2 regions of the Mesorhizobium sp. M1328 genome follow, and region 2 is predicted to be linked to the other one. Evidence: riboswitches for the same ligand, from Rfam matches in the RefSeq annotation. Region 2 holds a riboswitch; the other holds the start of a gene.
The links. Region 2 has a riboswitch for cobalamin ahead of NKH23_RS15165 (CbtB domain-containing protein). Riboswitches for the same ligand answer to the same signal wherever they lie in the genome.
Positions count from the first base shown of each region.

Region 1: it holds a riboswitch for cobalamin, as region 2 does, so the genes downstream of both, metE (5-methyltetrahydropteroyltriglutamate--homocysteine S-methyltransferase) here and NKH23_RS15165 (CbtB domain-containing protein) in region 2, are expected to answer to the same signal.

Region 1 is NZ_JAMYLO010000021.1:66,344-69,741, forward strand. Features, by position in the region: gene NKH23_RS27870 (helix-turn-helix transcriptional regulator) at 1-509, shown strand, start outside; gene NKH23_RS27875 (hypothetical protein) at 827-1,081, opposite strand; cobalamin riboswitch at 1,637-1,837, shown strand; gene metE (5-methyltetrahydropteroyltriglutamate--homocysteine S-methyltransferase) at 1,933-3,398, shown strand, end outside.
Region 2 is NZ_JAMYLO010000006.1:232,746-236,143, reverse strand. Features, by position in the region: gene cobO (cob(I)yrinic acid a,c-diamide adenosyltransferase) at 204-827, opposite strand; gene cobU (bifunctional adenosylcobinamide kinase/adenosylcobinamide-phosphate guanylyltransferase) at 829-1,350, opposite strand; gene NKH23_RS15170 (CbtA family protein) at 1,343-2,119, opposite strand; gene NKH23_RS15165 (CbtB domain-containing protein) at 2,135-2,314, opposite strand; cobalamin riboswitch at 2,351-2,548, opposite strand; gene NKH23_RS15160 (Rieske 2Fe-2S domain-containing protein) at 2,600-3,046, shown strand; gene NKH23_RS15155 (SRPBCC family protein) at 2,952-3,398, shown strand, end outside.

The DNA.
Region 1 (3,398 bases), on a different contig from region 2:
TGAAGGAACTTCATAATCTTCGTAGAAATAACACAAGCAGGCCATGGCTGTATTGTTGGAGCCTTGACAACAAAATACTCTTGATAAATCCGCAATATGTCCGCACCATTGAGCTTATCGGTGACGATGTAGAGGAGATGCCAGAGTATTATCATCCAGAAATCTATCGGGCTTTGGATGACTGGGATAAGGGTGAGGTTTCAGGAAAGCTGAAGAAAGAATGCGATGCCATCATCGCAGAGATGGGTGATCAGGAAGCCGTGCGCATGGCCTCCTATGTTCGCGTCACATATGACGACGGAGAAGATGAGTGGAACTTCTTGGATGAAGAAACCGCTACGACTTTCTTCGGATTGGAAGCTGCGACCTTCGACGTTCCCCAGTGTAGTTTCGCCGAAGTGGAGGAAGAAGGTTACTACCGAGCGCGATACGCCAACCTTGATCGCGTCGCGGTGATGGAGGTTCCAAGCGACCGTTATCACAGATTGACCGCGCCCGAGGAAGCTTAGAACCATCCACGAAGGGCGCATGTTACATCTCGACCTTGCGTGGTGCGTTTTCAGTACGAGATGACGTTAAGCGTAGGTAGTGGCAGGTAAGAGTGCTCGACCAGAAGCTCAACTGCCTCCTCAATATCGCTGCCGATGTGCGGCAGGACACGTCCACGGGAGCGTGGATAGGCGTGAAGTTCCTGCACTCCACGGTCCGCTCTCCCATCGCCGGTGTGTGCCCGACGCCATCTTGTGGACGAGCTTGGCCGCCTGCACCCGGTTGTATTCCGGCTTGCGGTCCGCCTGGGCGGTCCGCCGCGATGGCTATCTCCATGTCAATCGGCGCCGAACTTTGACTGCCCGCTGCTTTCGATGAATTTGGCGAGGTCCCGCGCATAATCACTCTTGGTCTTCTCCTTGAGGCCCTGTGTCGCGAACTTGTGGTCCAGCAGGGCAAACAGGTCCAAGTCCCCTTCCGCCTGTGGCGCTGGCTTGCCCTCACCGCCCTCGGCTTCCCAATTGGGGACCGCTTCTGCGCGCTGCACCGTGGCGATTGTCCGCCCAAGACGCATCACAAGATCGAACGCCAAACCGTGCGCGTGCACGACGATTTGCCGCTCAGGCCTCATTTGGACAGGACTTGAGCTGGCCCGGTGGTTTGAGCCGGGTTACCTTGAGCCGGTGGGCTGCGAACAAGCAGTTCGAGGCATTGGCCTCGATCACTTCGCAACACGCCGCGGCGCCTGGCCTCGGTGTGCTCCCCCCGAAATCGTTGTGTCATATCACCGAGGGCATCACGGCCAACAGCTTCCACATGGGCAACAGCCTCGCCATTGAGCCGAATGTGGTCGCGAGCAGATCACCAACGAAGCGGTCGGAACCTCGGAGCCGAAGTTCGACGCCGAGGTGGTTCGCATGATGCGCTAAGCAGCACCACGGCGCTTGCCGGTATGTTTGCTGCCGGCAGCCGACGAACTCCTATCCTCCTGGACAAGGGCGCCGTGCGTCATTGCTTTGATTTACCGGCCGCTCAAGGCTTCCACAGTTTTCGCTTTCGAGGCGACCTTTGGAACATGCCAACGGAAATTTAACATAACGACATAAACATTTCTTTATGCGGCGTTGACAAAGAAGCGAACTGCTGTAATTGTCTCCCGCGTCGTGGTTCTCCGTACGGCGCTGCCGCAGCGGAGCTAAGAGGGAAGCCGGTGCGATGCCGGCGCTGCCCCCGCAACTGTTAGCGGCGAGCCAACCCCACTGATGTCACTGAGGCGAATAGCCTTGGGAAGACGGGTAGAGGCTATGACCCCGCGAGCCAGGAGACCTGCCACGGCGAATTACGTCCACGGGCGGGGTGTCTCGGTGGCCGCTGCAGCCTGGCGTTCGTGCCGGCCTGCTAGCGCCTTCCTTGTCACCGACGCCCCAACCATCGGGGTCTGGCATGACTGTCTCTCAGCAAATTCCTGTAGCAACGCTCGGCGTGCCCCGCTTCGGTCGTCGGCGAGAACTGAAATTCGCGCTTGAAAGCTACTGGTCCGGAAAATCGTCCGCTGCCGACCTTCTCACGACCGCGAAGGCGCTCCGTGCCGCTAGCTGGGAGGAGCAGCACGATCGCGGCGTGTCGAAAATCCCGTCGAACGACTTCTCGCTCTACGACCATGTGCTCGACACCGCAGCCATGGTCGGCGCCGTTCCATCCCGTTACGGCTGGAATAGCGGCGAGGTTCCACTTGACATCTACTTCGCAATGGCGCGGGGCAACCAGGGTCAGACGGAGGATTGTCGACACGCTGGTCACCAGCAGGCGGCTCATCGGTCTGATGTAACCGCGATGGAAATGACCAAGTGGTTTGACACCAACTATCACTACATTGTGCCGGAACTCAACGATGATCAGACGTTCGCCCTCTCGTCGACGAAACCGGTCGATTACTTCATCGAGGCTAAAGCTCTCGGCGTTCACACACGCCCAGTCATCCTTGGACCGATCACCTTCCTCAAGCTGGCGAAATCGCCTGCCGAAGGATTCGATCCCATCGCGCTCCTGCCGCGGCTGCTGCCCGTCTACGAGCAACTCCTGCAGAGGCTGAAGCTGTCTGGAGCCGACTGGGTGCAGATCGATGAGCCAGCGCTTGTCCTCGATCTGAACCCGAACGAACGAGCTGCGTTCGAATTCGCCTATGGCCAGCTGTCGAAAGCCGCGCCCGAGCTGAAGATCATGCTGGCTACCTATTTCGGGCCGCTGGGAGACAATCTCGAAACCGCGGTTTCTCTGCCCCTGGCCGGGCTGCATATTGATCTCGTGCGCGCTCCCGAGCAGCTGGAAACGGTGGGTCGGCTCGCACCGAAGGATCTGGTGCTCTCGCTTGGCTTGATCGATGGCCGCAACGTCTGGCGTGCGAACCTGCCCGCCATTCTCGACCGCATCAAACCGATCGTCGCCGGCTGGCCCTTGGACCGCGTCGAGATCGCGCCTTCTTGCTCGATGCTGCATGTGCCGATCGACCTCCGCATGGAGACGGAACTCGACGCGGACATCAGGTCGTGGCTCGCCTTCGCGGCCCAGAAGACCGACGAGTTGGTGTTGCTTGCCCGGGCCCTGTCCCAAGGCAGGGATGCGGTGGCAGGCGCGTTGAAAGCGTCTGCCGAGGCCGCCGCCACTCGCGTGACATCCACGAAGATCCATGACCCGCTGGTTGAGGGGCGGATCGCCAGCATTGACGACAGCATGAAGCGACGAGAGAGCGCTTTTGCCGAGCGCTCCAGAGTCCAGGCCGGCACGCTCGGGCTGCCGCCGTTCCCGACGACGACCATCGGGTCCTTCCCGCAGACGCCGCAGGTACGCAGGGCGCGGGCCGCTCATGCGAAGGGCCAGCTGAGCTATGTCGACTACGAGACCTTCCTGAA
Region 2 (3,398 bases):
GGTGGGTGGGTGGCCGCCCACCCCGTCCGGGGCTGGGGGGCTCCGCGCCCTACGAACGCCCCCGTCGCGGGCGGCTTCGGGGCCACCTCTCCCCCGCTTCGCGGCGGGCGAGGAACCCAGGTCTTGAGAGGTCGAGGGCAACCTCGGCAAGCGTCATCCGAGTTGGATCTTCCTCTGAACGTTCTGCCTGATCGCCAAAGCCCTCAGAATTCTATCCCCTGCTGCGCCTTCACGCCGGCGGCAAAGTGGTGCTTGGTCACGCCCATCTCGGTGACCAGGTCGGCTGCCTCGACCAGCGCCGGCTTGGCGTTGCGGCCGGTGACGACGACATGCAGGCCCTCGCGACGCGCCTTCAGCGCTGCGACCACCTTTTCGAGGTCGAGATAGTCGTAACGCAGCGCGATGTTGAGTTCGTCAAGCACCACGAGGCTGATCGACGGCTCGGCCATCAGCTCGAGTGCCTTGGCCCAGGCGGCCTCGGCCGCCGCGATGTCGCGTTTCAGGTCCTGCGTCTCCCAGGTAAAACCCTCGCCCATCGCGTGCCAGACGACGCGGTCGCCGAAGGCAGCAAAGGCGTCCTTCTCGCCGGTGTGCCACTTGCCCTTGATGAACTGGACGACGCCGACGCGCTTGCCGTAGCCGAGCATTCTGAGCGCCAGCCCGAAGGCGGCCGTGGTCTTGCCCTTGCCCGGACCGGTGTTGACGATCAACAGCCCTTTCTCGACCGTCTTGGCTGCAACCTCGGCGTCCTGCACCGCCTTGCGCTTGGCCATCTTGGCGCGGTGGCGTTCCTCGTCCTTGGGATCGATGTGGTCGGTATCAGCCATGTCATTTCACCCTGAGCGGCAGCCCCGCCACCATCAAAAGCACAATGTCCGCGACAGAGGCGACGTCTTGGTTCAGCCGGCCGGCGGCGTCGCGAAACCGTCTTGCCAGCGCATTGTCCGGCACGATGCCCTGGCCGACCTCGTTGGACACCACGAACCAGGGGCCACGCGGCCGCGACAGCACATCCGCCAGCCTTCGGCATTCGGCCTCGACATCATGTTCGGCCAGCATATGGTTGGTCAGCCACAGCGTCAGGCAGTCGATCAGCACCGGCTGGCCGTCAGGCAGCGCCTCGATCGCGCCGGCAAGGTCGAGCGGCGCATCGATGGTCGTCCAGCCGGCACCGCGGCGCGAGCGGTGCAGCGCGATCCGTTCGCGCATCTCCTCGTCATAGGCTTGCGCCGTCGCGAGATAGCTCCACGGCGCCGGACAGGCACTCACCAGCCTCTCGGCATGCGCGCTCTTGCCGCCGCGCGCACCGCCGATGATAAGGGTCAGTGCCCCGGCAGCGCGGTCAGGCAAAGCTGTCGCGCAGGCTGGTCGCCGTGCCGGTGAAGCGGCCGCGCACCACGCCGACGACCGCGCCGAGCACCAGCCAGAACACCAGATTGGTCAGCGTCACCGCCACCACGAACTGGTGGTGCAGGCCTTCCGGGATCGCCGTCTCGAAACTGTCGGGCTGCGGCGCGCCAACGATATGCGGCGCGACGATCAACGCCACCGCAAGGACCGCCAGCGGCAGCGATCTGCGGAAGGCGATAAGGCCGAGACCGGCCGCGGTCGCCACCACTGTTGCCCACCACCAGATCTGGCGTTGGACAAGGTCGGCCGCCGGCATCGCCGGCAGTTCCGGCGGCAGGCCGAGGCCCGGCGCCAGGGTGAACACGGCAAAGCCGGCCAGCCCCCAGAACAGGCCCTGACGCCAATTCCCGATGCCGCCGGCGAACTCCGAAACCGCAACCAGGACCAGCGCAAAGCCGATACCGGTGACGATATTGGCAACGACGCTGAAGGCAAAGCGTTCGAAACCGTCGGCCGGCGCCCAGCCTTCGTCCTCCGCCGGAGCCATTGCTTCAGCCGGCGCGGCGCTGCTCATAGCCATCGTGCCCCCGGCGTTTTCGACCGGTGCCGCAGGTGCGGCGGCATGGTCATGGCCGCCGCCGGCCTGTTCGTAGACTTCCGCCTTCAGGATGAGCGGCACCGTGGCATAGGCCTGCATGCAGGCGAGAGCGACGCCGGCCACAAGCCCTGCGATCGCCGCGATGAACACGACGTTGCGAAACAGTGTCATGATGTCAGCCCCTTGTCAGTGGCAGGGAAAGCCCATCGAGTGGCGATAGTCGTGCGCGGCATTGTGGACCGCATCGATATGCGAGAAGCCGACAAAGCCCATGACGAAAATGCCGAGAAATGCAGCAAGCGCCAGCTGCATGAAACGCGACTGCGAGGAGACGGAAGCGCCGAGCGAGACGGAAGCGGTATTCATGTCTTGTCCTTTCGCCCTCCACCCGAGGGCATAGAAGTCAGTTTCCTGTCGCCGGCAGGTCTCCTGGCTCGCGGATCAGCGTCCTTCCCCACCTTCCCGAAGGCGAACCTTCAGTGGCATATGGAGAGGACTACCGCACACAGTTGCGGGGGCAGCCACGGCATTGGGCAAACAATTTCGCCCGCACCGCATTCCCTCTTGGTTCCAAACGGAACCGACGACATCAGCGACTATAGGCAGAATCGCCGCGCCCGGCAAACCAAATTCCGCCGGATCGTGTGGCGAATGCGCCGCCTCGCAAGCTCGCCGACCGGCACTGCGATTGACAATTTTTACCGCCGGGTGTCGCTGGCGGATGGGGAAGAAGCCGGCATGCAACCCAGCCCGAATGAGCGCGGTCCCTACAACGGTCTGACGCGGGCCGAGCCGACGCTGCCGTCATCGGCCTATTGGGACATCGCGGCCTACCAGCGCGATCTAGAGGCCATCTGGTATCGCAACTGGCTGCTGGTCTGCCGCGAGGCCGACCTTGCCCAGCCGCTGGCTTTCAGAACGTTCCGCATAGGCACGCAGGAGGTCGTCGTGCTGCGCGACGAGACCGGCGAATTGCGCGCCTTCCACAACACCTGCCGGCATCGTGGCTCGCAGCTTTGCCAGCAGAGCGAAAGGCCGGCTGAAGGCGCGGCTCATCACCTGCCCTTACCACGCCTGGTTCTATTCGCTGCGCGGTGATCTGGTGCGCGTGCCATCGAAATCGCTGCCGGACGGTTTCGACAAGGCCGATCATCCGCTCTACCGCGTCGCGCTTTCGGTGTGGCGCGGTTTTGTCTTCGCCAACCTCGCCGAGGATGTTGCCGGCTCAGCTGAAACATCCTTCGATCCGGCATCCGGCGACCTCGCCAACTGGCCGCTGGAAACGCTGCTGAGCGGCCATGTGCTGCGCAAGGTGATGAACTGCAACTGGAAGATCTTTTGGGAAAACTTCAACGAGTGCCTGCACTGCCCCGGCGTCCACAAGGACCTGTCGCGGCTGGTGCCGATCTATGGCCGCGGCCTGATGGGCCGCCACGACGATCCCGAATGG